2 regions of the Bacillus kalamii genome follow, and region 2 is predicted to be linked to the other one. Evidence: a T-box and tRNA genes for the amino acid it is inferred to sense, from the RefSeq annotation. Region 2 holds a T-box; the other holds one or more tRNA genes.

Region 1 (9,457 bases), 850 kb from region 2:
TTAAACCACATGCTCCACCGCTTGTGCGGGCCCCCGTCAATTCCTTTGAGTTTCAGTCTTGCGACCGTACTCCCCAGGCGGAGTGCTTAATGCGTTTGCTGCAGCACTAAAGGGCGGAAACCCTCTAACACTTAGCACTCATCGTTTACGGCGTGGACTACCAGGGTATCTAATCCTGTTTGCTCCCCACGCTTTCGCGCCTCAGCGTCAGTTACAGACCAGAAAGCCGCCTTCGCCACTGGTGTTCCTCCAAATATCTACGCATTTCACCGCTACACTTGGAATTCCGCTTTCCTCTTCTGTACTCAAGTCCCCCAGTTTCCAATGACCCTCCACGGTTGAGCCGTGGGCTTTCACATCAGACTTAAAGGACCGCCTGCGCGCGCTTTACGCCCAATAATTCCGGACAACGCTTGCCACCTACGTATTACCGCGGCTGCTGGCACGTAGTTAGCCGTGGCTTTCTGGTTAGGTACCGTCAAGGTACCAGCAGTTACTCTGGTACTTGTTCTTCCCTAACAACAGAACTTTACGACCCGAAGGCCTTCTTCGTTCACGCGGCGTTGCTCCGTCAGACTTTCGTCCATTGCGGAAGATTCCCTACTGCTGCCTCCCGTAGGAGTCTGGGCCGTGTCTCAGTCCCAGTGTGGCCGATCACCCTCTCAGGTCGGCTATGCATCGTTGCCTTGGTAAGCCGTTACCTTACCAACTAGCTAATGCACCGCGGGCCCATCTATAAGTGATAGCCGAAACCATCTTTCCCTCTTCCTCCATGTGGAGGAAGAAACTATCCGGTATTAGCCCCGGTTTCCCGGAGTTATCCCAGTCTTATAGGCAGGTTGCCCACGTGTTACTCACCCGTCCGCCGCTGACTTCCGGGAGCAAGCTCCCTTCTGTCCGCTCGACTTGCATGTATTAGGCACGCCGCCAGCGTTCGTCCTGAGCCAGGATCAAACTCTCCAATAAGTGTTTGACTTGCTCATAAGATAAAACTTGTTTGTTCCAACTCTGTTGGAACTTCGTTTAGAATTAACGTTGACGTGTTGTCTTGTTTAGTTTTCAAAGAACATTTTTTTGGAGCGGGTGAAGGGAATCGAACCCTCATCATCAGCTTGGAAGGCTGAGGTTTTACCACTAAACTACACCCGCATAATAGGTATTTTAAAATAATATGGCGCGCCCGAAAGGAGTCGAACCCATAACCTTCTGATCCGTAGTCAGACGCTCTATCCAATTGAGCTACGGGCGCATATTCATAAGATGTCGTTGGTGCGGCCGAGAGGACTTGAACCTCCACGGGGTTTCCCCCACTAGGCCCTCAACCTAGCGCGTCTGCCGTTCCGCCACGACCGCGAAGTTGTTAGCAACATCATTTATTATATCACTATAACTCGATGTTTGCAACAGTTTTTTTAAAAAAAAGTTTTCTTTTTTTAAAAGTGCGGGTGAAGGGACTTGAACCCCCACGCCGTAAGGCGCCAGATCCTAAGTCTGGTGCGTCTGCCAATTCCGCCACACCCGCATATAATGGTGAGCCATGAAGGATTCGAACCTTCGACCCTCTGATTAAAAGTCAGATGCTCTACCAACTGAGCTAATGGCTCATCAATGGCTGGGCTAGAAGGATTCGAACCTTCGCATGACGGAATCAAAATCCGTTGCCTTACCGCTTGGCTATAGCCCAATGATGTCTGTTGTTATTTCTAAATAGTTTCTTTACGTTATTTCTAACTTGACCTATCAGAAGCAACCCACTTATCATATCACATTCCGATTTTAGAATGCAAGCTTTTTTTAATTTTTATCAGATAAATAATGGGAAGCAAATTGAATGCCTCCCTATTATCATTCATGACCCGTACGGGATTCGAACCCGTGTTACCGCCGTGAAAGGGCGGTGTCTTAACCGCTTGACCAACGGGCCCTGTTCTATATAGGTAACTTCATTATGGTTATTTTGATATTATGGCGGAGAAGGAGGGATTTGAACCCTCGCGCCGCTTACGCGACCTACACCCTTAGCAGGGGCGCCTCTTCAGCCTCTTGAGTACTTCCCCACAACATAAAAATGGCTCCGCAGGTAGGATTCGAACCTACGACCGCTCGGTTAACAGCCGAGTGCTCTACCACTGAGCTACTGCGGAATAGTATTTAACAGGATTAGCAAGCAACTTGTTATCCTATCGACTATTTAGATTATAAAGATGTTGATTCAACCTGTCAAGAGTCCATCCGTTATTTTTGATTAAAATCTATTTATTTGCCTGATCGGACCTTTTTCAGCTTTCCTCTGCATTTCCCGCAAGCATATCTTTTTAGATCAACATTCCGTTTACGGACATACAACGTATGGCAAATTGAACACTCATAATAATAAAGTGTTTGTATCTTTCTCTTGTTATTCTCAGGAAGAACGGAGCAAAACCGGGGCGCATCCACTTTTTGCAGAAGTATTCTAAAATCCTTGTCTCTATGCTTATAGCCCTTTCCTTCAATATGCAAATGATAATGGCATAATTCGTGCTTAATAATCCCAACCAACTCGTTTTCCCCGAATTGGTCATAATAACGGGGATTAATCTCTATATGGTGGCTATGCAGCATATATCTGCCTCCAGTCGTACGCAGCCGTTTATTAAAATAGGCCTTGTGCATAAATGGTTTATCGAAATCGCGAAGCGAAAGTTCCTCCGTTAATTTCTGCAATTGATCATCATTCAACGTTTTCCCCGCCCTTCTATATGAAACGTGACAAACCATTATAGCATACAATGAATCACACTTTTATAAGAAGGGGGATTCACAGAAATGCCAATATGGTTAGAAAAACAAATCAGAAAAGCCTTTTTCGAAAAGAACGCACAACAGGTTCAAGTCCTCAATCAATGCTGGTATTTTTACCGCAAGACAAACAAGGATGAACTGCAAGGCTGAAAACAAAAGGGCACTGCCCTTTCTCTGGCGCAGTACCCTACTAATTTTACCCTTCCGGCTGAAGCATCGTTAAAGATACACGTTGTTTCTTGCTGTCAACCTGCTCAACCCAAACAGTCACTATATCTCCGACAGACACAATATCCAGAGGATGCTTGACGTATGATTTGCTCATCTTCGATATGTGGACCAGGCCATCCTGCTTGACTCCAATATCGATGAATGCCCCAAAATCAACTACATTGCGGACTGTCCCCTGGAGTTCCATGCCTGGGGATAAATCCTCCATTTTCAGGACATCTTTTTTCAATAACGGCTTGGCCATCTCATCTCTCGGATCTCTTCCAGGCTTCATTAATGTATCTACCATATCCTTTAGCGTCACCTGGCCAATCCCCAGCTCCTCGGACATTTCTTTTATGTCCATTTCCTTCAATGACTGGCGAAGAGCCGTTGAGCCGATATCCTTTGTAGAAAATCCGAGGTTAGCAAGCAATCGAATAGCCACTTCATAATTTTCAGGATGGATGGCAGTCGAATCAAGAGGTTCCTTGCCATTCGGAATTCTGAGGAAACCTATACATTGTTCATAGGTCTTTGCCCCAAGCCGCGGAATTTTCTTCAACTGCTTTCTTGATGAGAATGCACCTTCCTCTTCTCTTTTCTTCACAATATTGGAAGCTACGCTTTTGGAAAGCCCAGCCACATATTGCAGTAGAGAGGAAGAAGCTGTATTTACATTGACTCCAACTTGGTTGACGGCTGTTTCCACAACAAAAGCCAAAGAATCATTTAACTTCCTTTGAGATACATCATGCTGATATTGGCCCACACCGACTGATTTCGGGTCAATTTTCACCAATTCTGCCAATGGGTCCTGCAAACGGCGGGCAATGGACACTGCACTTCTCTCTTCTACGTGAAGATCCGGAAATTCCTCACGGGCCAAATCGGAAGCCGAATAAACAGATGCTCCTGCTTCATTAACAATTATATAGTAGATTGTATTATCCAATTCTTTCAGTATATCCGCTACAAATTGTTCCGTCTCTCTTGAGGCTGTGCCATTTCCGATTGCAATGACTTCAATCGAATAACGCTTAATGATTTCTTTTATTGTAGCGGATGCCGCCTCACGTTTTGCAGCTGGCGGATGAGGGTAGATGACCGCTACCTGCTCCATCTTCCCAGTTTGGTCGACCACCGCGAGCTTGCATCCCGTCCGGTAAGCCGGATCGACGCCGAGAACCATTTTTCCTTTTAAAGGCGGCTGCAGCAGTAAATTCCGGAGATTTTCAGAAAAGATATGAATTGCCTGGTCTTCAGCTTTATCTGTCAATTCATTACGGATATCCCTTTCGATAGAAGGGTGGATTAATCTCTTATAAGCATCCTCTATTGCCTCCTTAACGATTTCTTCAACAATTGAACCGGTATATGGAATCATCTTTCTTTGTATGTATGAGTATATACGCTCCGGGTCTATTTTAACCGATATCCTTAACACTTCTTCTTTTTCCCCGCGATTCAAGGCCAATACACGATGGGGAACAATTTTATTGACAGGCTCCTCGTATTCATAATAATTCTCATACACTTGCTTTTCATCCTTGCTTTCATCCTTCACCACAGACTGGATTCTCCCTTGATTAAAGGTTGCCTGCCTAATCCACTGGCGTAAAGACGGTTCGTCCGATACCATTTCAGCAATAATATCCTTGGCGCCAGAAATCGCCTCTTCAACAGATTGGACCCCCTGCTCCTCCTTTATATACGCTGCTGCTTCTTCATCTATAGAACCGGATTTAGGAAATGTAAGCATCCACTGCGCTAGCGGTTCTAATCCTTTCTCCTTCGCCACTGTCGCTTTTGTTCTTCTTTTTTGTTTATATGGGCGATATAAGTCTTCAAGTAGCTGTAATTTTTCAGCAGAGGCAATTTGCCCCTTGAGCTCTTCAGTCAATTTGCCTTGTTCTTCAATTGACCGGAGGATTTCTTCTTTCCGCTTTTGAAGATTCTCTAAATAGTGCCACCGATTCATAACATCCCGGATCTGCACCTCATCCATGCTGCCTGTCATTTCTTTTCGATATCGGGCAATAAAAGGGACTGTATTTCCCTCTTCCAATAGTGTTATAACTTGTTGGACTTGCCTTTGGCTCAGCTTCAATTCTCCGGCGATGGCTTTACTTACATCCAACGGTTTTATATGAATGGTTTCCACAATTGTTCCTCCCATTATTTCGTCTTCCCTTCATTTTACCAAATAACTTGCACCACTTCTAATCGGCCAAAAATAGTAAAAACCTGCTTCAATTATTGAAGCAGGCTCCCCACTATAAACGTTACATCATCCGCATGGGCGGCATTTTCATGCCAAATGACTTCCGACAGGAGATCAATCGATGTCGTTTTACTGATATTCGATTTAATTTCTTTCAGCTCCATGCCATCTGAAAAGATAAAGAAACGCGAAGATGGTTCATACTTAAAACGCTGGCCCTTAAACTTTCTTATCTTTCCGGATAGAAAACCTGAAATCGGCAACGGGTAGATAACCTTCTCCTCTGAAGGTTTATACATGAAAAAGCGTATATTTCCGACAGATATGAAATGGACTTCTTTCGTTTCAAAGAAGAACTTCACTATAGCTACCGCGGCTCCTCTTTTGCTGACCAGCGCAGAATTGCACTTATCGATCAACTCTTCGAGAGGCAAATCATGATATTGGGCAACTATATTTGTTACAGCGCTGGACGATTCATATGCGTACTCTCCGCTGCCCAGGCCATCGGCAAGCACACATATGAAATAGGATTCAGTAGTGGCGAAATAGTATGAATCCCCGCAATAGTTTGCATTATCTTTCGCTACCTGTCTAACATTCACTTCAACTTTTTCATTTTTTATAAGGTCATTGATCATCTAACAAACTCCGAGCTGCCTTCAGCATGGATTGCTTCACGGAGTTTTTTAATCGCTCTTCTCTGCAAACGGGACACATGCATTTGTGAAATGCCAAGTTTTTCTCCAGCTTCCTTTTGGCTAAGGTTATCCAAGTATGTATATTGGATGATCATTTTCTCCCGCTCCGAAAGTACATGCAGCACCTTTTCCAAAACCATCCGCTGGTTTACTTTTTCATAACCTTCCTCCACATTGCCGAATATATCAAGCAAGGTTACAGTACCGCCATCAGAGTCCGCTTCTATAGTATGGTCAATCGACAGCGCCTGATAGCTTTTACCCATTTCCATCGCTTCCAATACTTCCTCATCGGAAACCTCTAGATAATCCGCAATTTCTTCCACGCGCGGTGAACGATGCAAATCTGTTGTCAGGGCTTCAACCGCCACTTTGATTTTCGGCCCCAGCTCCTTAATGCGGCGAGGGACATGGACACTCCACGTCTTGTCCCTCAAGAACCGTTTGATCTCTCCGATGATAGTCGGCACGGCAAAGGCTTCGAAACTTTTGCCGAACGTTTCATCATAGCGGCGAATCGCTCCAAGCAGACCGATCATTCCCACTTGATAAATATCCTCTTGGAAGGAACGTCCTTTTGCATATTTCCTGGATATAGTCTCTACCAATCCTTTGTAATGCATAACAAGATTATTTTGCGCCTCATCGTCCTGATTGAGTTGATATGCTCTAATCCAGGCGTTTACTTGTTCTCTTGTTTCTTGATTAGGTTGAGATTGTCTTTGCATCACTCTCCACCTGCTCTCCTTGAACAAACTTAGTCATAAAGACCGTTACACCTTGATACTGATGTATTTTCACTTTGTCCATTAGTGTTTCAATCAGATACAGCCCTAGCCCTCCTTCTCTAAGGAACTCCACCTGCACCTCTTTTTCATAAGGTCCCAATCCTTGTCTCACTTCATCAAAATCGCAGCTTTGGCCGCTGTCTGCAACCATAAGCTCCAAACGGTCCTGATAAAGGCCGAAACCAATTGTCACCTCGCCGTCTTCCTCTTCTTTATAGGCGTGTTGGACAGCATTTGTGCAGGCTTCACTAGTAGCTATTTTCAGATCCTCAATATCATCATAGGAAAAACCCATACGGCTTGCTACTCCAGAAATAGTCAAGCGAACAACACCAATGTACTCAGGCTTTGCCGGGATCTTCATTTCAATGTAATCATAGCCTTTTTTCATCACAATCCACCCTTTGTATCGCTTGTAATATGAATAATATCCGCCAGACCAGTAATATCAAATAAACGCTTCAATCGATCAGACATCCCTACAATTTTAAAATCGCCATTATGCGCACGGACATTTTTAAATAAACCAACAAACACACCCAAACCGGTGCTATCCATATATCCGACACCGGATAAATCAACCGTTATGTTAACTTCTTCCTGTTCCGCCAAGGGATAAAGGGCTTCACGGAGTTCAGGGGCTGTATATGCATCAATTTCACCTTGTACTGTTACATTAATCATAGAATCTACTTGTTTCACATCAATCTTAATATTCATACGGCACTTCCCACCTTGTATAGTCCTAACTAGATTTAGTTATGCGTTATATACCCACTTAATATGGAAACAAAACAATTTTAAGAAGCTCTTTTTAAAATGATCATAGTGAAATCATCGCGCAGTTGGAAATGCTGCAGTTTTTCCAAGTGTTTATAGACATTCATCACAATTTCCTGAGGATGGAGATCTATGTATTTTTTTATTTCATCCACTAATGTTTCTCTCTCAATAAATCCTTCATCCGTACGGCATTCTGTCACACCATCCGACATCAATATAATCATGTCTCCTATTTCTACCTGTCTTTCGAATTGCTGATAATTGGTATCCTTGTTAACCCCCAACAACAGCCCCTTGGCATAAAGGTCTTCGAATTGTCCGGTGGAAGCATTATAATACATCGGAATTTCGTGTCCTGCCGAAGCATAAGAAAAAACGGATGTAGAGGGATTATACAAACCATAAAACATCGTTATGAACATGCTAGGATCCACATTTTGCTCAACAACCCTGTTCAACGACTTCAATACATGGCTTGGTTCATGTCGTTGATCCGGTATGCTGTCCATCGCATATTTGATCATAGACATGCATAAAGCAGCAGGGATCCCTTTGCCGATGACGTCCGCAATCCCTACACCAACACATTGCTTTTCATCCTGGATAAAATGATAATAATCTCCGTTCATCCGTTTCGCAGGCACCGAAACGGCCCCAATTTCCAATTGAGGCAATACCGGTATTTTTGTTTCCAAAAGGGTATTCTGCACGTTGGCGGCAATCTCCATTTCGGACTTAAGCTCTTGTTGGAAATGACGTAAACTTTGATTTTCCCTATAAGCCAATCCATACCCCATCATGACTTCCAGAAGAAAATCAAGAGAATCCAGCACACCTGATTGAATATCCGGAAATAAATCAAGCAGCACACTTTTATGCCAACTGATAATTTCTTCAGGCGCTATATCATGTTCAATTGTTTTTCTGCTCAACTGCTGCCCCTTGTAAAGAACCTCTTCGCTCTGTTCCTTTACATAAGCAGTCAGCGTATCCCGATAAATCTCTTCTATATTTTCACTCTTAAGCATTTAACTTCCCCCTAACGGAGCCATTTCGTTGCGCGAATATCAGTGCCTTTTCCCGGAATGGAATCTATCTCAAATGTATCCATCAGGCGTTTGACACCAGGCATCCCTGCTCCAAGGCCGCCGGAAGTAGTATAGCCATCCTCCATAACCCGTCTAATATCCGGTATACCGGGCCCTTGGTCTATCGCTTGGATCACTATTCCAATTTTTCCTGCTTCATTTATTTTTTCAATGAATATTTTTCCTGTACCTGCATATAAATAAATATTTCGGGCAAGTTCACTGATGGCTGTGGTAATTCTCGCTTGGTCGACAGTACCGAAGCCTACTTCTTTCGCCACGTTTCTGCCTAATTGCCGCGCAGCCACTATGTCCCATTCATTGACTATTTTTACAAAGGGTTGATGCATACTCAATCCCCCAGTTCCTGTTGCAATTTCTCTAAACCTTTTTCTAAATCTAGAGCTGTGTAAACGTCGTTCAAAGTAATGCCAAGTTCGATCAAAGTGATAGCAACAGCAGGCTGAATACCTGTAATGACTACCTTAGCCCCCATCAGTTTAGACATGCTCACTACATCGCCCAACACTTTGGCAATGAAGGAATCTATAAAATCAATGGATGTGATGTCAATAACAACACCGTTTGAGCCTGTTTCGTGGATTTTCCGCAGCAAATCCTCCTGAAATTCAAGAGCAGTTGCATCATCCAGTTCCCATTGTATAGATACCAACAGGCAATTATACAATTTTAATATAGGTATTCTCATACAACTTCCTCCGCCTCTACCTCAACAATTTTTCTATTAGTCAGTTTCAAAGCAGCCTCTATGCCGCGCTTCAATGAATTTTTGGTGATGACTTCATTTAAATTGATTCCTAAATTAACAATCGTCTGGGCAATTTCAGGCCTGATTCCGCAAAGCATGCAGGTAGCGCC
Region 2 (22,080 bases):
GGTTTGGTGGAAAATATGAGAAATCTCAATGCTTTTCGAAAAATTCAAATCTAAATCTTTTACTTTGTTAAAGACATTATCAACAAAATCAAGAATCATATCTTTAGCGGACGATACCTTTTTCTGTGCCTTCTGGTCTTCTTTCTCTTCTTCATCCAAAATCACAAATGTAGAAACATCATTCATGATTTCTTTTTCTTTATGTTCAGTCTGCTTTTGCTCCTGCTCCAATAATTCTAATAAGGTTAATGCTTCTGAGGAAGTGATTTTCCCCTCTTCCACCAATTTTAAAATTCGTTTCTTTTCTTCATTCATACTAAATACCTCCATTCAAATCCTTTATTGAATTAGCAGTTTTACACCTCTTACTAAATTCCAAATCAAAATAACAAAGCTGACAAGCACTCCTATAAGCGCCACACCTAATATGAACCAAGGAATCTCAGATGGACTGGAAGAATCCATAAACACACCAAATATTAAAAAGGGTATGAATACCAATGGAATAATATGTGACCATAAGCTTGATTTTGCGTGTTTTTTAACAAATGAATCATCACTGGCCAACCAGATAATAAGCGGCAAAATAAACGGAGCCACCAATACACTAAAATAACTGATGGATGCTAACACTTTATTTGTATTCACTTCATGTATCCTCCTCTATAGGCTCTATATGTAAATACGTCTGTTGTCGATAAAGGTTTCATGAACGAAAGAATACTGCGGTATGACATTTTTCTATACTTATCTACATTATTTCCTAAGAAATAGTAACACTAACCTCTTTCCGACAATAATTCCAACAGATTTTTGACAATCCTGACCTTATTTCCAAACCATTCGAAACTAAATAAAGGAGAACAGCTGAAAGGAAGCAGGCCTTCTATCTATTTTTACTGCAAAGAAGACTTAATAGTATGCAAAGTGGGTAAAGTAAAATTAGAGATTAATACGACATATTGCAACGCTTTTTATCATCATCCAATACTAAAATGAACAACCATTTTTCAAAAAACCGGATATGAAAATAGGCAAGCATAAAGGAGCATGACTGATATGGATGGATTAACTGAAACAAGAATCGAACTGCGCGATATGCTAACTGAGGCACTGGACCGAGATTTAACCATTACAGAAGGAGAAATATTAAACCGGATTATTTCATCCGGCCAAGAACATCGAACAGCTTTTATGGAAATGATGAAATCGCTGATTAATAAGTAAGATTACAAATCAGCAAGTAAAAAGGCCGCTTCCCAATCATGGTGAAGCGGCCTTTTTGCTTGCCTATATCAAACTTGCGCTTTTTCAAGCACAGCTTCTTTCATTCGCTTACGGTCTCTTTCCAATACAGGCTGCAAGTACTTGCCGGTATATGATTCTTCGACCTGAATAATCTCTTCAGGCGTACCTGTGGCTATGATTGTACCACCCTTGTCTCCGCCTTCCGGCCCAAGGTCAACAATATAGTCTGCAGCTTTAATGACATCAAGGTTATGCTCAATGACCAATACTGTATCTCCATTTTCTACTAGCCGCTGCAATACAACCAGCAAGCGTGAAATATCATCTACATGCAGACCTGTCGTCGGCTCGTCCAAAATATAAAATGAACGCCCTGTTGAGCGGCGGTGCAGTTCAGCCGCAAGCTTGACCCGTTGCGCTTCCCCGCCGGACAAGGTTGTAGCCGGCTGGCCAAGCTTTATATAACCAAGGCCGACATCTTGGATTGTTTGAAGCTTACGGCTGATTTTAGGGATATTTTCAAAAAATACAACTGCATCTTCAACGGTCATATCGAGGATATCCGCTATGCTCTTGCCTTTATATTTGACTTCAAGCGTTTCCCTGTTATACCGTTTGCCATGGCATACTTCACACGGAACATAGACATCCGGCAAGAAGTGCATCTCTATCTTGATAATACCGTCCCCACGGCATGCTTCACAGCGGCCGCCTTTCACGTTAAATGAGAACCGTCCCTTTTTATAGCCGCGGACCTTTGCCTCATTCGTTGAGGCGAATACATCACGAATATCATCAAACACACTGGTGTATGTGGCCGGATTTGACCGAGGTGTTCTGCCAATCGGCGATTGGTCAATATCAATGACCTTATCCAAATGTTCAATCCCTTTTATTTCTTTATGTTCACCCGGTTTGGTTTTCGCTCGGTTCAGCTTTTGCGCAAGGGATTTATGGAGGATTTCATTCACAAGCGTACTTTTCCCTGATCCGGATACTCCAGTAACAGCCGTAAAAGTTCCCAACGGAAATTTGACATTGACGTTTTTAAGATTATTTTCCTTCGCACCCTTAACTTCAATATACCGTCCATCAGGCTTTCTTCTTTCATCAGGAAGCGGGATGAACTTTTTACCGGACAAATATTGGCCCGTTAAAGAATTTGGATCCTTCATGACCTCTTCCGGTGTACCTTCAGAAATGATTTTGCCGCCATGGACACCCGCACCTGGACCGACATCAATCAGATGGTCTGCCGCAAGCATCGTATCTTCATCATGCTCGACAACAATCAACGTGTTGCCGATATCCCGCATATTTTGCAGGGTCTCAATCAAGCGGTCATTATCACGTTGATGCAAGCCGATGGAAGGTTCATCCAAGATATACAGGACGCCTGTCAATCGGGATCCTATTTGGGTGGCGAGACGGATCCGCTGTGCTTCCCCGCCGGACAGCGTGCCGGCTGCACGGTGAAGGGTCAGGTATTCCAGCCCTACATTCGCCAAGAAACCTAATCGTTCCTGGATTTCACGAAGGATCAGCTTTGCGATTTTTTGTTCTTTTTCGGTCAGCTCAAGGTGGCTGAACCATTGATAGGAATCCTCAATGCTTAATGCCGTTACTTTCCCGATGTGCTGTCCGTTAATCAAGACAGCTAGCGCTTCTTTTTTCAGTCGGTATCCCTTACATGTCGGACAAGCATGCTCAGCCATATACTTTTCCATTTGCTCACGGACATAATCAGAAGATGTTTCTTTGAACCGTCGTTCCACATTGTGGATGACGCCTTCGAATTGGATATAATTTTCCCGTACTTGCCCAAAATCATTTTCATAGCGGAAATAGATTTTATCCTTGCCTGACCCATACAGAATCTTATCCAGGTCGTTCTTCGGTAAATCCTTCACTGGTATATCCATATCAATGCCGTAGTGATTCGCCACTGTCTCCAGCAGCGTAGGATAATACTGCGAACTTGTTGGCACCCAAGGAGCTATAGCACCGTCTCTCAAGCTGACATTTTTATCGGGAATGACAAGGTCTACATCCACTTCCATTTTCGAGCCCAAACCATCACAGCTGGGGCAAGCGCCGAATGGGCTATTGAAAGAGAAAAGTCTCGGTTCAAGTTCGTCTATCGAGAAACCGCAGATAGGACAAGCATGATGCTCGCTGAATAAAAGTTCCTCCTGGCCGATTACATCGATAATGACTTTTCCGCCACCAAGCTTCAATGCGCTTTCCAGTGAATCGGACAGACGGGCTTCAATGCCTTCTTTCAATACAATCCGATCGATGATGACTTCAATATCATGTTTTTTATTCTTTTCCAGTTCAAATTCATCGGAGACATCATACATATCTCCGTCCACCCTCACTCGGACATAGCCTTGTTTCTTAATATCCTCGAAGATTTTTGCATGTGTTCCTTTCCGTCCAGATACAACGGGCGCCAATACTTGCATTTTCGTTTTCTCCGGATATTCCATAATCCGGTCCACCATTTGTTCAATGGTTTGCGATGAGATTTCAATGCCGTGCGTCGGGCAGGTTGGACGGCCCACGCGGGCATATAATAAGCGCAGATAATCATAAATCTCCGTTACTGTCCCAACTGTCGAGCGAGGATTCCGGCTCGTTGTCTTCTGATCAATGGAGATTGCCGGTGATAATCCTTCTATCGTATCTACATCAGGCTTATCCATTTGCCCAAGGAATTGTCTTGCATAAGCAGAAAGTGATTCGACATAACGCCGTTGCCCTTCTGCATAAATGGTATCAAACGCCAGGGAGGATTTACCCGATCCGGATAAACCGGTTAAGACAACCAGTTTATCTCTCGGGATAGTGACATCTATATTTTGAAGATTATTGACCCTAGCTCCTTTGATTTCTATACGTTCCATCGCCATTCGTTCGTCACCCTTCCAATTTCAACTCTAGTATGAGATCGCGCAATTCAGCAGCACGCTCGAAGTTCAGCGCCTTGGCAGCTTCCTTCATTTCCAGCTCCATGTCTGCAATTACCTTTTCCCTTTGTTTCTTATCCAGCTTATCCAGCTTCAGATCTACATTGTAGCCTTCCTGCTCCTCTGCAGCATGGGTAGCGCGTATAGTATCCCTGATTTCCTTCTGGATCGTAGTCGGTGTAATATGGTGTTTTTCATTATATTCTTCCTGGATGGCTCGGCGTCTTTTCGTTTCTGTAATAGCCAATTCCATCGAATTTGTTATTTTATCGGCATACATGATGACCCGTCCGTTTGCATTACGGGCCGCGCGTCCAATTGTTTGGATGAGCGACCGCTCTGACCGCAGGAAGCCTTCCTTATCGGCATCCAGTATAGCAATCAATGAAACTTCCGGGATATCCAATCCCTCCCGGAGAAGGTTAATCCCCACAAGGACATCATATTTGCCCATCCGCAGCTCTCTGATAATCTCTATCCGTTCCAGAGTCTTCACCTCGGAATGCAGGTACTGTACCTTAATGCCGATTTCCTTCAGATAATCAGTCAAATCTTCGGACATCTTTTTCGTTAATGTGGTAATCAGTACCCTCTCGTTGCGTTTGACCTGATCCTGTATTTCTCCAATCAAATCATCAATTTGCCCTTTAATCGGACGGACTTCAATTGTAGGGTCCAACAATCCGGTCGGACGGATAATCTGCTCGACCATCTGCGGTGTATGCTCAAGCTCATAAGGGCCCGGTGTCGCCGATACAAAGATGGATTGCCCGACCTTCGCTTTGAACTCTTCAAAGCGAAGTGGACGGTTATCCATTGCGGACGGCAATCGGAAACCATGATCGACCAGCACCTGTTTTCTTGCCTGGTCACCATTGTACATGCCGCGTATTTGCGGCAAAGTAACATGCGATTCATCCACTACCAGAAGAAAATCTTCCGGAAAGTAATCGAGCAATGTATACGGTGTGGAACCAGCCGGACGAAGCGTCAAATGGCGGGAGTAGTTTTCAATTCCTGAACAGAACCCCATCTCTCTCATCATTTCCAAATCGTAGCGGGTTCTTTGCTCCAAGCGCTGCGCTTCAAGCAATTTGCCATTCTCACGGAAGACAGCCAACTGTTCTTCCAATTCCTTTTCAATATTTTCGATGGCTTTCTTCATTTTTTCTTCGCGGGTTACGAAGTGGGATGCCGGAAAAATGGCGATATGGTCACGTTCACCAATGATTTCGCCGGTCAGCGCATCCACTTCTCGAATCCGGTCAATTTCGTCGCCGAAAAATTCAACCCGGATACAATGCTCATCGCGTGAAGCAGGAAAAATCTCCACTACATCTCCGCGTACCCTGAATGTCCCGCGTTTGAAATCTATGTCATTCCGCTCATATTGGATGTCCACAAGCTTGCGGAGCAAAGCGTTGCGCTCTATCTCCATGCCTGTACGGAGCGATAAGACCATTTCCTTGTATTCTTCCGGGGAACCTAAACCGTAAATACAAGAAACACTGGCAATAATAATAACATCGTTTCTTTCAAAAAGAGACGATGTGGCAGAGTGGCGTAATTTATCTATTTCATCATTGATGCTGGCATCCTTCTCAATGAAAGTGTCTGTTTGCGGAACATAGGCTTCCGGTTGGTAATAATCATAATAACTGACGAAATATTCGACAGCATTATTAGGGAAAAATTCCTTGAACTCACTATAAAGCTGGCCTGCCAACGTTTTATTGTGGGCAATCACCAAAGTAGGCTTATTGATTTCCTTAATGACATTGGACACAGTGAACGTTTTCCCTGTTCCTGTCGCCCCAAGCAACGTCTGGTGCTTTTTGCCGTTCTGAATGCCTTCAACTAACGTTTTAATGGCTTGAGGTTGATCTCCCTGAGGGGAATACTTCGATACTAATTCAAATTCTTTCATATTGGATTCCGGCCTCCTACTGTAACAATCTCTTCATCTATTGTGCACGAACTGTGTATTATATAGACATTCTACCACAAACACACAGAATATAACCATCAATAAACGAACGTTCATTCGCATTTGTACAGCCGGCTTTATTGACACGAAACAAAAAGAAGAGAAGCACCCCTTCAGGTGCTTCTGCGTTTCGGTTGTTTCATATATCTTTTAGACAGCCATAACCCAAATGTTATGGAGCAGGCATCTATTATGATAATGGGCCATGTATGCGTATAGCCCGCGTAAGCGGATGCTGAAATTAAGGCAACAGTCAGTGCCAAGCCAACATAAGGATTATATGTGACTTTGGAAAGAATGTAGACTAATAGCGCCGGCAATAGCAAAGCTGAAAAATACCAGCCCATTTCCTCATCTCCTTGCTCATCCCATTAGTAATAATGATCAAGCTACCTCGATTATAACATAAAAAGGGAATTTTTAGCTTCTATTCTCACTCGATTATCCATCATTTAGGGAAAGACACTTTAAAAATAGTCCCTTTTCCTTCTTCACTGTTCACTTTGATTTTTCCGTTATGCTGGTCGACAATCCATTTGCCGATTGACAGGCCTAATCCGGTACCTTCATTCATTGTACGGCTTTTTTCTCCCTGGTAGAACCGGTCAAAAATATATGGAATATCCTCTTTGGCAATGCCGCTTCCATTATCCGCTACTGAGAGATCGATGCTGTTATTTGATTTCTTGCAGAGAACGGTAATCTCTCCGCCTTCATCCGTGAATTTCAAAGCATTATCCAGCAGAATAACAATCAGCTGATGGATTCTTTCTTCATCGCCCTTCATCATAAGTGATTGCTCTCTTGTATTCAACTTTACCGTTTTACCTTGCATTTCAGCCAGCTCGCTGTAATTTTCCAGCACTTCGTTCAAAAGATGAATCGTATCAAATTCTGCCTTATTTATATTCACCCGCTCGGTATCGGCCCTTGCCAGCAGTAGCAAATGGTTCACCAATTTCGTAAGCCGTCTGATTTCTTTTGAAATAATCGATATCTCAAGCGCTTTATCCTCCACAGTGGCGGCTGGTGTACGCAGGAGTAAATCGGCCCTGGACTGGATCACGGCTAAAGGCGTCCGCAATTCATGGGATGCATCCGAAACAAATTGCTGCTGCTTATTCCACGCTTCCTTGATCGGAACAAGAGCCACCCCCGCCAAATAAAATCCCGCCACGATTGCCATGATTCCTCCAATCAATGTCCCAACCGTCAGGACAAGACCTACACGCTGGATCATTTCCTGTTCAGAATTGACGTTGCGCACAAGCTGGACCGTAAAGTCGCCGTATTTAGTCGAAAAGTTCGAAGAAATAGTTCTGAAATAATAACCTTTCGCCGTTTTTTCCTCAATTTTATGCTGCTTGTCCGGTTTGAATTCTTTTTGGTTTTTCGTGAATAATGTATTCTCATCATCAATTTTGATCATTTTGCCGTCTTTATCCCATAGCAGGACAGATACACGCGGATCTTGGATAAAGGTGGGCTTCGTAAGAGTGGCTTCCAGTGGGATATAGCCTTTCTTAACCGTCGTTTCATACTGGCCGATCAACTCTTCCAAATCCTTGTCTAGATCACTGTAAAGCAATACCTGCATATAGGAATAGACTGTCGCCGCAATAGCCCCGATGATCAGGATCAAAATCATAGAGTTCTGAATGGTCAGCCTGATTCTGGTTTTCTGAAACATTCCTTTTTCTCCTATTCCTTTTTGAGCATATAGCCGATGCCCCGGACTGTCTTAATATCTTTATCATAGCCGAACGGCTCGAGCTTCTTGCGTAAATGGTGCGTGAATACCTCGACGACTCCGACTGTCGTATCGGAATCGTAGCCCCATATCCGGTCATAAATCTGTTCCCTTGTTAGGATGGAGCCTACATTTCCGATAAAAAACTCTAACAGCTCATATTGCTTCAATGTCAATTTAATCGGCTGGCCATCGACAAGGATATCATTTTCTTTCCCCAGCAATTCAATTCCCTTGTAGCGGATGGTCTGTTCGTTCGTAAAAGAACCGCTCCGGCGAAGCAATGCGCGAAGGCGCGCTTCTAATTCAGGCGCCTGAAACGGCTTCATTAAATAATCATCACCGCCAAGATCCAGCCCCTTCACTCGATCCTCTAAGGAATCTCTTGCCGTCAGGAACATTGTCGGTGTTTCAATATGCTCCTCACGAAGTTTGCGAAGAATTTCAAAACCATCCATCCCAGGTAGCATGACATCCAAAATGATGGCATCATAAATATTCTGCTGGGCCAAAAAATACCCTTCTTCTCCATTTGATGCTATATCTACAGTAAAATTCTTTTGTAATATATCTCTGATGGAATGCAGCAGAGATATATGGTCTTCTACCACTAATATCCTCATTAGACTAGTCTCCCGCTCATTAGTTTCACTAGAAAGTATACTTCACCTGTATCTTTATGTAAAAAGAATGCATTTATCCCATTGCCATGTTGGCCAATGTACCATACTGTTTATCCTTTCTTATGTACAAAAAGGAAGAGCATAAGCTCCCCCTTTTGCCATTATCCTTTTTTCACTCTGAGCAAACGCAAGGCATTCAATGTCACCATCAATGTGGCGCCGAGATCGGCAAATATAGCGATCCACAATGTGAGCCAGCCCGGTACAACAAGAAGCAGTGCGACAATTTTAATGCCGATTGCAAAGGAAATATTTTGTTTAATGATGCTCATCGCTTTTCGGCTTAAGGAAATCGTATATGGCAATTTTTCGAGATCGTCGCCCATAAGAGCTACATCCGCCGTTTCTAATGCCGTATCAGACCCAACACCGCCCATCGCAATACCTGTCGTTGAGGCAGCAAGTGCCGGTGCATCGTTCACACCGTCTCCGACCATTGCCACATTGCCGTATTGCTCGCGCAGCATTTTGATTTTTTCCAGCTTCTCTTCTGGAAGCAAGCCTGCCGCCACTTCAGATACGCCAACCTTTTTTCCGATTTCCCGTGCTGCAGCATCGGAATCGCCTGTCAGCATAATACTCTTCGAAACACCAAGTGATTTAAGTTTTTCAATGACTTTCCGTGAGCTGGAGCGAACTTCATCGGCTACTGCGACAATAGCAAGGATCTCGGTAGCACTGCCTGCGAGCATCGCTGTTTTCCCTTGGCTTTGCAGCTGCTCAATAAGCTTCGGCAACTCGGACTGGGACTCCAGAAGCCCTTTTTCACTGAATAGCGCTGGATTGCCGATATAATACATCTCTCCATTAATTTCCCCTTGGATGCCTTTTCCGACAATCGAAGAGAAATCCTCGATTCTATAGGATGAATAGTCCATTCCCTCCTGATTGGCTTTCTTTATAAAAGCGGACGCCAATGGATGCTGCGAATAATTTTCCAGCGCCGTCATCTTTGCGAACAAGTCTTTCTCAGTCTCCCGGAAAAGCTTGTAATCGGTGATGGCAGGAATACCCTTTGTCAGCGTACCCGTTTTATCGAAAGCGATTGCTTTTACTTTTCCGGCATTTTCAAGGTGTATGCCTCCCTTAATCAAAATGCCTTGCTTCGCTGCATTCCCTATCGCAGTGACAATGGCTACCGGTGTTGAAATAACCAATGCGCACGGGCATCCGACGACAAGCACTGCAAGCCCCTGGTACACCCATTCACTCCAGCTGGCCCCTCCGACCAAAGGAGGAAGAACAGCTACAAGAACCGCCACAAGAATAATGGCCGGTGTGTAATATTTGGCAAACACATCGACAAATGCCTGTGATGGCGCCCTTTCAGCTTGCGCTTCTTCTACAAGGTGAATCATCTTTGCAATCGTTGTATCGTCGACCAGCTTTGTCACTCTCACTTCCAATAAACCCTCGCCATTTAACGTTCCGGCGAATACTTCATCATCCAACTGCTTATCGACCGGCAGTGATTCCCCTGTAATGGCTGCTTGATTGACACTGGAGTGGCCTTTGACAATCTGGCCATCCATAGCTATTTTTTGTCCCGGTTTAACAATCATGATGTCATTCAAGAGGATATCATCGACCGAGATGGTTTCCTCAGCCCCATTTCGGCGGACGACGGCTGTTTTTGGCGAAATATCCATCAACGATGTAATGCTTCTGCGGGCTTTATCCATCGAGTAGCCCTCCAGAGCCTCGCTTATAGCAAAGAGAATGATAACAACTGCCCCCTCGCTCCATTCCCCTATGATGGCTGCACCGATAATCGCAATCGTCATCAATGTTTTCATATCAAATTGCAGGTGGATTAAATTTTTGAACCCGATTTTGAATAGTGAAAATCCGCCTATAACAATACAGGCGATGAAAGCAGCAATCGTAAAGGCATTTCCTTCTCCGGCTGTATACTGGAGAGCATAGCCGATCACCAGGAAGCAAAAAGCGATAATCGTTACACGATGCTCCTCCCAAAGTGTTTTCTTGCGCATTTCCACCTTTGATTTTTCCGGCATAATTTGAAGCTTTTCAAAGGCTCCCGCTTTTTCGAGTTCCTTCATGTCTACATGCCCGACAACAGTCAACTTTGATGCCCCAAAATTCACTTTAGCTTCTTCCACTCCATTTAGCTGCTGTACATTTTGCTCAAAACGCTTTGCACATCCTGCACAAGAAAATCCCTGGACCCGAAAAACTTGATTTTCCTTTTCACGGCCTGTTGCTTCACTCATCATCATTCACCTTACTTTCATTTCATGTGGAAATCAGTACAATTCCCTTTTCCTCTTCACTTCCGCCATCTCGTTATATGCATTTGGATCCTTATACTTAGTATGAACATGTTTCCGCAAGAGTTGCACACCCTCTAGCGATCCTCTTATTTATATGCATATCTGTTAATTCATGCATATATATACTTCTATCGTATTCAATTTTTATGCCTCCCGCAACCGTTTTAAGAAAATTTACACGTTTTATCCAACATATATATGAACAATCCAAATGGTTCCTATTTTACAAATCAGGGAAAACGCTAAAAAGCCCCCCTACATTGCGCAAGGGGGACTTTTCTAATTTTTAATTACATTTCTTTAGGGGCTTCAAGGCCGACAAGACGCAAGCTTTCAGCAAGAACAACCGTCACAGCGTTCACCAATGCAAGGCGGGATGCTTTCGTATCGTTATCCTCAAGGATGCGTACTTCTCCGTAATATTTATTGAAGCTTTGAGCCAAGTCGATTGCATACTTTCCAATTAAGGAAGGATCGTATTTATCCATGGCGCGTCTTACGATTTCAGGGAATTCCTGCAGCATTTTCACTACTTCCCATGCACTGTCGCCTTCAAGCGATACAGACACATTTTTATCGAATTCATAATTGCCTTTACGCAATAGTGAGCAGGCACGTGCGTGCGTATATTGAACATAAGGACCTGTTTCTCCTTCAAAACGAAGCATATCTTCCATAGAGAATTCAATATCATTCATACGATAATTTTTCAAATCGTGGAAGATAACAGCGCCGACACCTACTTGTTTAGCTACTTCTTCTTTGTTAGGCAATTCCGGATTGCGCTCATTGATGATGGACAATGCCATATCGATCGTTTCTTCCAATACTTTTTCAAGAAGGATGATTTTCCCTTTACGGGTGGACATTTTCTTGCCATCCTTCAGCATCATGCCGAACGGGATATGTGAAATATCATCAGCCCATTTATAGCCCATCTTGCTTAAAACAGCTTTTAGCTGTTTAAAGTGCAAGGATTGCTCGTTGCCGACTACGTATAATGATTTCACGAAGTTATAATGTTCTTTACGGTATTTAGCGGCAGCCAGGTCACGAGTTGCATAGAGAGTCGCGCCATCGGATTTACGGATTAAGCAAGGAGGCAATTCCTCTTCATCCAGTTTCACGACATAAGCGGAATCAGATAGAGTCAACAACCCTTGTTTATCCATTATATCAATCACTGCGCCCATTTTATCATTGTAGAATGCTTCCCCTGCATAAGAGTCAAAAGACACATTAAGCAATTCGTAGATTTCTTCAAATTCCTTCAAAGATTCTTCACGGAACCAAGTCCACAGCTCAGTGGCTTCTTCGTCTCCATCTTCTAATGCTTTGAACCAACGGCGCCCTTCATCTTCTAATTCAGGTTTCGCTTCGGCCTCTTCATGGAAACGCACATACAGTTCCAACAATTCTTTAATTGGATTTGCCTTTACTTTTTCTTCAGATCCCCACAGCTTATAAGCAGTGATCAATTTTCCGAACTGTGTTCCCCAATCTCCAAGATGGTTGATTTTAACTGGCTTATAGCCATTCTTATCACTGATCAATGCAAGAGCATTCCCGATCACCGTTGAACGCAGATGTCCCATTGAGAATGGTTTAGCGATATTCGGCGATGACATATCGATTGTAACGACTCCTTCATGGCCATCGTTGTTGCTGCCATATTGGCTGCCCTTAGACAATACGTCCTGTACCACTTCCTTGGATACAGTCTCCTTATTTAGGAATACATTTAAATATCCACCTGCTACTTCCACTTTTTCAAATAAAGGAGAGTCTAGTTTTTCACTGATGTCTTGTGCAATTTTTTGCGGTGCTGCCTTGCGGATTTTTGCAAGGGAAAAGCAAGGGAAGGAAAGATCTCCCTGTGTACTATATTTTGGCTTTTCAATAAGTGAAGTGATTTTTTCTAGTTCCAACTCTTCATGCAGGACAGTATGCAGCTGCTGCGCAAATTCATTAACATATTTCATTGACTTTACCTCCAACATATTTTTTTATATTTAGGTACTTTCTTACTATCGATATATTCAAAATAAAAAAACCCCCGTCTCTATTAAGATAAGAGACGAGAGTTATGTATTCCCGCGGTACCACTCTAATTGTCCGAATCGTTCCGGACCAGCTCTGTTTGTTAACGAGGTCTTTTCCCCGAGGTTCCCTACTGCTTTCAGGAATCTTTCTCAAAAGTGCGTTTCACTGCCGAACTACCTTCAGGCTTCCACCATCCCTGAATCGCTTCTGTCATCCGGTACAGTTACTCTCTTTCTCACAGAATCATTCTATTTTGTACTTAATTGTACTGCAAATCCAGTCGACAATCAAACATTTTTTCAAAAAAGTAATTATTTCGATAATATATAATTCTTACATTAAGTATGTCCTATTAGAAGTACACACTTCAAATAGTAGCCATTATTGTACCATTTTATGCAATTTAACTAAATCTGTATGTACCATTACATAAATTAGTAACATATTAATAACTATTTTGCGATTATTTTAGTTTATAATGTAATAGATTAAATCAGGTAATTATACGGAGGCGTTTCATTTGTATTACATGGACTATCATCATCACTCAAATCATTCCTTTGACAGCAAAGCAGAAATGAAGGATATTTGCGCTGCAGCTATAGAAAAAGGGATTCAAGAATTATGTTTTACGGAACACTTCTCCGTTAATCCTCTTACTCCCACTTATGGGCATATGAATTTTGAATCATATTTTCAAGATTTACAGAACTGCCGTGAACTCTTTGGGGAACAACTCACCATCAAAACAGGTATCGAACTATGTGAACCCCACCTTATGAAGCAGGAATATGACCAAGCTCTCCAATCACTGTCTTTCGACTTTATCATGGGTTCTATCCATAATATCCAACAGAAAAAATTAAGCGCCATCATCAATGAATACGGTGATAAAGCCAATGATCTGTACTTTGAAGAAGTATATAAACTTGTCAGTACAGCAGATATCGACGTACTTGCCCATATCGACCTCATCAAGAGATATACATATCGTGACAAAGGGACTGTGTATTCATTTGAACAATATAAAGGGATCATTGAGAAAATTTTACGGAAGGCGATTGAAAGAGGGATTGGAATAGAAATAAACACATCCGGTCTCCGTACCTCTCTGAATGCAGCAATGCCCAGCAAAGAAATCGTACAGCTGTACAAGGAACTGGGAGGCAAAATCCTGACCATTGGGTCCGATTCCCACAGTTCAAAGGATGTCGGCGGCAAAGTGCTGGATGGATACGAAATCGCGAAGGAATGCGGATTTACGGAATTGACTGTCTTTACGGGACGCAAGCCCGAGCAGATCCATCTGTAATCCAAAAGAGCTGCCCATATGCTTGGGCAGCTCTTTTAATTCAGGATTCCGATTCATTTTTAATAATCGCTTGTGACAGTGTAGATGTCACACTAACCGTGTCAAAGGTCAGGCCAAGCTGCATGGCCGTCACCGCTATCTCAGGACGGATTCCGGACAATGTGGATTCCACGCCAATTAATTTCAACGCTTCAATGAGATGGAACAATTCATTAGCGACCATTGTGTCAATCATGACAACCCCTGATAGATCGATAAATAAATGATGGACTCCCTTTTTAGAGCATTGCTGCAAAGTATTTTCCATAATCGCCCGTGAACGCTGTGTATCGATATCTCCCACCAAAGGCAATAAGGCAGTATGGTGCTTCAAGGATATGATAGGCGAGCTCAACTCATTGATCATTTCCTGCTGGGCTTTCATCAATTGCTTGGAATTCCTGTAATACTCTTCAACGAACTTGGTGATTGTAGTATCAAACGCACGCCTAACCATCCGATTCCATTTGCTATGCTGCTCCCTGCTGACCTGCTCTTCATGCTCGAATACAAACCGATCAATATAATCCGCGTATTGCTCGCGGACCCTCATGAATTCACGCAGAATATAATGGATAGGTGTAGCCACATGCTGGCTGTCCTTGGCCACAGATAAAATCCAAGAGTTGAATCCCTTAAAAAACGTTTCTTCATCTTCAATAAAGATATTGCAAATCGATTCATGAAACTCATTATTTTGCCCTTTCAAGTTCTTAACAATTTCGGGATCTACCGCCGCATATACCGAATCAGGATCCTTATCATCCAGTGAAGTGTACCATTCATCTGTTAATTGGTCCTTCAAGTTAAAAAAGTAATCGCGTATTTCTTGATTTAAATCCATCCTCAGCCCCACCCTTTTGACTAAAAAGCCAGCCTAATATATTTATAGACTCATTATACCCAGTCCTTGTGCAAAAAGCTTATTCCAGACCTGCTACTCGGCAAAAAAGAAGAGCATAGGTTTATAGGCATTCCCCACCGGCATAGATGTTGTTTCACCTCCTAATAAATGGGTAATAAAACAGAAACGCACCTAAATATAAAAGGAGGAGAAATGAAAATGAATTATGAAGAATGTATAAAGGCATGCAAAGAATGCATGGAGGCTTGCAACGTTTGTTATGATGCTTGTTTGAACGAAAAAGACATTGATATGATGAGAGATTGCATCCGCATGGACCGGGAATGTGCGGATATGTGCACCTTGGCTCTGAAAGCCATGCAATCCAGATCCCCATTCGCTGAACAAATCTGCGGCCTTTGCGCTGATATCTGCCAAGCATGCGGAGAAGAATGCGGAAAACATGATAGCGAGCATTGCCAAAAATGCGCAAAAGCATGCCGGGCGTGTGCAGATGCATGCCGCCAGATGGCAACCGTTTAATTGGCTATCCTACGGTACAAGCCGCGGTTTAAAACTCAGACCGTTGAAAAAGTCGTTAAGGATGGGAAAAACACAAGAATTATCCACTATATATAACAATATAAAAGGAGTCCGCAATCTAGATGTTGTAGATTGCGGACTCCTTTTTCACTAAACTTCAGACTTTTTAAGTGCCCTGTTCAAAACTATGCGGCTTTATCTATGCATTCTTTTATTTTTCCTGTGAGGCCATCGCCTTGGCTACATATTCATTTACGTCAGCGATGCTCGGATTGGCCATATAATGTCCGCCTTCAACCTGGATGGTTTGGCCAGTGATGAATTTAGATTCATCGGATGCAAGGAACAAAACGGTATATCCAATATCATTTGCTTCGCCGTGATAAGGAACTTTATTATACTTTTCAAAAATGGCGAGCATTTCTGCAGGCATATTGTTTTTGGCGGCAGGAGTCAAAATTAGACCGGGAGCTACACCATTGCAGCGGATATGGTCTTTCCCGTATTGGGCAGCGATATACTTTGTCAAGTTGGCGACTGCCGCTTTGGAAGCGCCATAGGCTGTGCGGACTGAATCGCCGGCAAAAGCCGCCATGGAAACGGTATTTATAATAGATCCGCCGCCCGCCTTCTTCATATAAGGAATAGCGAAACGGGCTCCAAGGAGAACACTTTTCGCATTTACATTCATAAGGCGGTCCCATTCATCCAAGTCCATATTGACGGCATCCAAATCTTTTTTCAAATTCGTCATACCGACATTATTGTATAGAACATCAATCTTTCCATACGTTTCAACAGTAAAATCAACCGCCTCTTTAATGGATTCCTCTTTTGAAGCATCGAGGAAAACAGCAGTTGCTTCTCCGCCATTATTTTTAATATGTTCGGCTGCCTCCTTGGCGCCTTCAATATTGAAATCCGCAATGACGACTTTTGCCCCTTCTTGCGCCATTAATGTCGCTGCAGACAATCCAATGCCAGAGGCAGCTCCAGTCACTAATGCAACTTTTCCTTGTACACGACCCATATGGTTAGTCCCCTTTCAGAATACTCTTCTATTCTCCGAAATGATCAAGCAATTTTTTATGGATGGCCAAAAATTGTTGGACTTCCTCTTCCGTTAAGGCTTCGAACAACTGTTGGCGCAATTCCGTGCCCTTTTGATGTGCTTCATTCAGAATGTGAACGCCCTTATCCGTTATGGTCAGAAACACATTTCTGCGGTCTTCCTTGCTATACTCCCTGACAGCCAGTCCATTTTTAATTAATTTATTGGCTATATTGGTGATGGAACCAGGGGTATACCCTAGTCTAGCAGCAAGGACAGACTGCTTCTGCGAACCATTATTATGCAATTCTGCCAGTACGAGAATGGATGAAATGCCGATGCTTTTATTAAAAGCCTTCGACCACCTGATAATCGCTTCATTATTGAACAGATTGATTGTGTGTATAAGTTCGAATATATTGCTATGTCCCACAATATCCTCCTACTTTCCCATCCTTGCGCTTACAATCAGAAAAAAAGAACCCGGGGATGCGTGTTTTGCGCCCACCGGGTTTTCCAAAATATTAGCGAAGCATTGTAGCTCCACCATCAACCATGATGGTTTGTCCAGTTGTATAATTTGAATCTTCGCTTGCCAACCATACAGCTGCACGGCCAATATCTTCTTCCAATTCCCCAAGTCTTCTCATTGGAATGTTAGAAATCATGCGTTCATAGTATTCAGGCATTCTTTCTGACCAAGCAATCATACCTGGTGATTTAGCGATTGGAGAAATACAGTTCACATTGATGCCGAATGGGCCAAATTCACGAGCTCCTACACGAGTAATAGCACGGATTGCTTCTTTGGCTGCTGCATATGCTGCTTGTGTAGCATCGCCGTTGATGCCTGCACCTGAAGCGAAGTTGATGATTTTTCCTTTTGTTTCTTTCAAATATGGAAGCGCTGCTTGCATGAAGTAGAAAGTTGGATAGAAACCTGTTCCGAATGACAGATCCAAATCTTCCTGAGTCAATTCTTCAAATGGTTTTTGTTTTGAAGCATGCGCATTGTTTACTAGAATATCAAGTTTGCCGTAAGTGTCGACTACTTTTTTAACAACATCTTTTAATTTGTCATGTTCCATTAAGTTTGCTTGGATAAACATTGATTCAGGTGAATACTTTTGTAATTCCTTAACTGTTTGATCCCCTGTTTCCTGGTTTAAATCGACAATCACTACTTTTGCCCCTTCTTTAACGAAGGCTTTAGCCATACCGCTACCGATACCGCCGGCTCCCCCAGTAATAATTGCCACTTTATCTTGTAATTTTCCCATTATTACATCCCCTCTCTATGCATTTAGTTTAACACCAAACCTTTTAACATTAAAATAATATGCTTAACATTTTTTAAATAGTGCAAATATGTTTATTTGTGAATTATTTCACATAATTAATTCTTGCCGTAATCGCTTTCATCCCTGCAAATACAAACCTGAATCCACTTTGACTAAATTAAGAATACATACTGTTTCACAGCATTTACCCTTCATTCATGTTATTAATCTATTGTATTGTCCATGCTGGTTTGATTATCAAATAGAGAAAGTTGCTTCTAAGTGAGGGTTTTTTACGGAAATGGCAAAGAAAAAACCTGAAGAAAAACTTCAGGTTGCTCCTTTAAGTGGATTGGTCATCAAAATGTGCAAGCAATTTTTCATGAATCTCCAAAAACTGCTGGACTTCCTCTTCCGTCAAAGCTTCAAATAACTCTTGGCGCAGCTCTGTCCCCTTCAGATGGGCTTCATTCACGACGTCCAATCCTTTATCTGTGATAGTAAGATATACAGTGCGCCGATCACTTTCACTATATTCCCTCACGGCCATTCCATTTTTCACAAGTTTGTTGGCGATGTTCGTAATAGAACCGGGTGTGTAGCCCAGTTTATTGGCCAAATCAGTCTGTTTCTGGGAGCCGTTATGCAACAGCTCCGATAAGACAAGAATAGGCGAGATGCCAATGCTGTACTGGAACGATTTAGACCACTTGATGATTGCTTTATTCGTGAATAACTCGACTGCGTGGATCAATTTAAATATGTCACTCTGTCCCAAAAAATCCTCCTGCTTTCTCCAAAAATTTTAGGAATCCTAGCTCCCTGCCTGCCCGGCTGTTCAAATGGCGGGATATTCCCAGCAAAAACGGCTTGCAACATATCCGTACAGATTACTCCTATCCCTTCAGTTTATCACTAAGGATTTTAATATAAATAAGACTTTGCTTGGAAATGATACGATAATTTGTAAATAACCGTTAAACAGCAGGAGGTCAATAAAAATAATTAGTGTCTGTTTTTTAAGAACTTTTATCCAGAAAAATAGCCTATTATACTAACATATACAGGTTAATGCCGAATCCAAGGCTTTATCCCCCACAAAAATGGCAGCTGATATCAGCTGCCATCCATTTTAATTCCTCATATATTCCTGTCCATAATCGTGGAGCACCATCGTCAAACCGGAAATAACGCCTGTATGGTCTTCTTCCCCGTTCAATCGGAAACCATACTTCTCATACAGCTTCTGGGCCACTTGATTATCCGGCGAGATGCTAAGGAAGAGCGTATCGCAATTATATTTCTTCTCAATATGGGCTATCAGCATCGGCAGAAACTTGGATGCATATCCTTTCCCCTGAAAATGCCGATCGACCATAAACCGATCAAGCCAAACGTCTCCGCTTCCGGGATCATACCCGTACATCGCATATCCTACCGCTTCATCGCCTTCATATAAACCGGCGGATGTCCAATGCGGTTCAAATATCGATTGGGCAATCGAGAACGAATTGCTTTCAATATAACCAGTCTGCTCTTCATTAACTGATAATAAGGCAATGGTTTGCCAATTATCAGCATTTACCTCACAAATGCGGAGGCTCATAATTCCACTTCGCTTTCATTCATTTTATATAGTAAAAGGGCTTTTAAAAACACCCTCAAACTTACATTCTTGCCATCGTTCTTACTTTTTTGCGATGGGAGACGAGAATAACTCCCAGCAGGACCGTCATTACGCCGATTGCCGCAGCAACTATATATATGGCTTGCGAAACCGGGAAGACATCCATTAATACTCCTCCTATAAACGGTCCGGCAATCATGCCGACCCCATGGAACATGCTGAACAATCCATATGCAGCTCCATAGGAATTACTGCCGGTCTGGTCAACAATGCCGGCGAGCGTCGCTAAAGTAGGAGACAGAGCCAATCCTATGCTTGCTCCTATCATAACCATTCCAATAGTAACTTGCCATAAAGAAGCAGCATTTATTAAGAATGGAAGAGACAATCCCAAAATGCCAATCCCCGCGACCATTAAATATTGCGGACGGATTTTATTAGTAAGGGCACCTGATACTGGCGCCATCATTCCATATGCCACTGTCATTATACCGAACAGGAGGCCTATCATGGATGGAGTTGCGTTGAATTGCCCTGATATATAAATAGGGAGCGTTGGCTCCATAAGGCACATAGTCGTTTCGGCTGTCAGTATTATTCCCACAATCCACAGCACTGTTTTATTCTTCAAAAGAAAAAGGGCGCTCTCTTCCTGCGCTTCAAGATGTTCAGGGTCCTTCAAGAGAATATAAGAAAGGCCGAATGTGAGGACTGTAAGGACAGCCGCAAAGATAAACGGCATTTCATATCCTCCGTTTTCCATCAGCCAGCCTCCGATAGGGGCTCCAAGCAATGTTCCTGCGGAAATGCCTGAAAGGGCGATTCCCATCGCAGCCCCCCGCTCTTTTACAGAAAATAAGTCAGCCAGCAAAGCGAGAGCAGCTGCCCAAGCTGCTGCCCCAGCCAATCCTTGGACTGCTCTGGCTGCAATCATCGCCTCTATGGAATGGGAGGAAAAAGCGAAAATGACTGTCGCTAGCGCCATCCCTGTCAGCCCTAAAAGCAATGGTTTCTTGCGCCCGATCTTATCCGATAATCGCCCAAAGAAAGGTGTAAAAATCAAAAAAGCAATAGCATAGGAACTGAACAGGATGCCGACCAACGTTGATGAAGGTTTGAGCACCTCAGTTATATAAGGGGTAATAGGGATTATTAAACTATACAGCAGCATATCGATGAACAAAATGGTGATAACCAATGTTAGTCCAATTCGTTGATTTTTTGTACTATCTTTAAAAAAACTCATTTTCTTCCCTCCTTGCTATAAAACCACAAAACTATTTTTGTTTTTATAGTTTTATCCATCCATAAAAAAAGAGTCTGAATCATACCATTTGATCTCTCCAGCCTCTATACTAGATTTTTATGCTTCCTTTTTTTGTTCTGCTGCAAGAGCAATCGGGTGATGCTGATCGATCAGGCCGAACAGCAATATATCAACAATAGCAGCCAATGCATCATTTAAATTGATGCTGTTCTCAATAAAAAATGATCGGTCCAGCGTAGAATTCGTCGCGTCCAATATTAATTTCATCATCAATGGAACATTCCTATTCACAATCAGACCTTCTTCAATTCCCTTTTCAATCAATCCACGAAGGGCATCCCATTGGTTTAATGCCGTATGCATCCGTTCATACTGGACAGGATAATATCTTTTCATCTGCTCGAGAATCCTTAAATCATAAAACTCATTATATTTCGGAACAACTGTAATCACTTTTTTTATTTTTTCAAGAAGGTTCAATGAATCATCTTCCAGAATCCTCTCTGTCTGTTCGTCAAATTCAGCAATCGTATGCTCTATGATGCCATCAAGAATCTGAATCTTAGAGGAAAAATGCTCATAAAGCGTCCTTTTGCTGATTCCCAAACGTTTCGCTAAATCATCCATCGTAAACTTCATGCCTTTAGCCTGAATTTCTTCGATGAATGCATTCATAATTCTTGCCTGCATAAACTGCCTCCCTGCGGAAAATAAAGCCAGCTCAAAAACCAATAAAACATTTTTAGTTTTCTTTGTGCATTTTTATCTTATCTCACTGTAATATAAAAAGCAAACCATCCTGAAAATACGCAAAAGGGATTCCTTTTGTGCCAGGAAACACGATCGGCAAATTAGAATGCCGATTCCTTTTCTCGATATCGTTGGAAATCGACAAACCTTGTTCCCTGAAAACGCAGCGCCCCTTCATCCCCTTCACATAATTGACCGAAATCGTCGCCTCTCACTTGCAGTTCCATCCTATCTCCGCTCGCTACTTCAAACGTGACAAAATAGGATTGATGAACGCTTGTTTCTCCCCCTCCCCCGGCTTTATGGCGTTTCGCCACAACACGGGCGGAAACATCCAGAACCGGTAAACGATTGTTCTTTCTCCAAGTGGCTATCCCTCCCACAAGTCCA

The links. The T-box of region 2 lies ahead of argS (arginine--tRNA ligase). A T-box ahead of a tRNA ligase gene usually reads a tRNA of that ligase, here a tRNA-Arg.
Region 1: it encodes a tRNA-Arg, which carries the amino acid that the T-box ahead of argS (arginine--tRNA ligase) is inferred to sense. The anticodon was not compared.

What each region holds. Positions count from the first base shown of each region.
Region 1 is NZ_JBDFMI010000006.1:899,970-909,426, reverse strand. Features, by position in the region: rRNA gene ABC357_RS22395 (16S ribosomal RNA) at 1-966, opposite strand, end outside; tRNA gene ABC357_RS22390 (tRNA-Gly) at 1,076-1,149, opposite strand; tRNA gene ABC357_RS22385 (tRNA-Arg) at 1,173-1,249, opposite strand; tRNA gene ABC357_RS22380 (tRNA-Leu) at 1,268-1,353, opposite strand; tRNA gene ABC357_RS22375 (tRNA-Leu) at 1,441-1,522, opposite strand; tRNA gene ABC357_RS22370 (tRNA-Lys) at 1,529-1,604, opposite strand; tRNA gene ABC357_RS22365 (tRNA-Gln) at 1,610-1,684, opposite strand; tRNA gene ABC357_RS22360 (tRNA-Glu) at 1,853-1,924, opposite strand; tRNA gene ABC357_RS22355 (tRNA-Ser) at 1,967-2,057, opposite strand; tRNA gene ABC357_RS22350 (tRNA-Asn) at 2,070-2,144, opposite strand; gene ABC357_RS22345 (SprT family protein) at 2,257-2,721, opposite strand; gene cmpA (cortex morphogenetic protein CmpA) at 2,809-2,934, shown strand; gene ABC357_RS22335 (Tex family protein) at 2,981-5,173, opposite strand; gene ABC357_RS22330 (PP2C family serine/threonine-protein phosphatase) at 5,251-5,859, opposite strand; gene sigB (RNA polymerase sigma factor SigB) at 5,856-6,647, opposite strand; gene rsbW (anti-sigma B factor RsbW) at 6,625-7,098, opposite strand; gene ABC357_RS22315 (anti-sigma factor antagonist) at 7,098-7,427, opposite strand; gene ABC357_RS22310 (PP2C family protein-serine/threonine phosphatase) at 7,508-8,518, opposite strand; gene ABC357_RS22305 (anti-sigma regulatory factor) at 8,530-8,928, opposite strand; gene ABC357_RS22300 (STAS domain-containing protein) at 8,931-9,287, opposite strand; gene ABC357_RS22295 (RsbT co-antagonist protein RsbRA) at 9,284-9,457, opposite strand, start outside.
Region 2 is NZ_JBDFMI010000006.1:45,610-67,689, forward strand. Features, by position in the region: gene ABC357_RS18085 (DUF4097 family beta strand repeat-containing protein) at 1-315, opposite strand, end outside; gene ABC357_RS18090 (magnetosome magnetite crystal formation protein family) at 340-648, opposite strand; gene ABC357_RS18095 (hypothetical protein) at 1,060-1,227, shown strand; gene uvrA (excinuclease ABC subunit UvrA) at 1,296-4,163, opposite strand; gene uvrB (excinuclease ABC subunit UvrB) at 4,171-6,147, opposite strand; gene ABC357_RS18110 (CsbA family protein) at 6,321-6,554, opposite strand; gene ABC357_RS18115 (sensor histidine kinase) at 6,656-7,897, opposite strand; gene ABC357_RS18120 (response regulator transcription factor) at 7,909-8,580, opposite strand; gene ABC357_RS18125 (heavy metal translocating P-type ATPase) at 8,742-10,874, opposite strand; gene argS (arginine--tRNA ligase) at 11,225-12,916, opposite strand; T-box leader at 13,005-13,225, opposite strand; gene ABC357_RS18135 (histidinol-phosphatase HisJ family protein) at 13,507-14,289, shown strand; gene ABC357_RS18140 (STAS domain-containing protein) at 14,330-15,172, opposite strand; gene ABC357_RS18145 (four-helix bundle copper-binding protein) at 15,386-15,715, shown strand; gene ABC357_RS18150 (SDR family NAD(P)-dependent oxidoreductase) at 15,927-16,745, opposite strand; gene ABC357_RS18155 (MarR family winged helix-turn-helix transcriptional regulator) at 16,774-17,199, opposite strand; gene ABC357_RS18160 (SDR family NAD(P)-dependent oxidoreductase) at 17,291-18,046, opposite strand; gene ABC357_RS18165 (MarR family winged helix-turn-helix transcriptional regulator) at 18,390-18,824, opposite strand; gene ABC357_RS18170 (GNAT family N-acetyltransferase) at 19,179-19,652, opposite strand; gene ABC357_RS18175 (MFS transporter) at 19,714-20,919, opposite strand; gene ABC357_RS18180 (TetR/AcrR family transcriptional regulator) at 21,037-21,630, opposite strand; gene ABC357_RS18185 (DUF2500 domain-containing protein) at 21,792-22,080, opposite strand, start outside.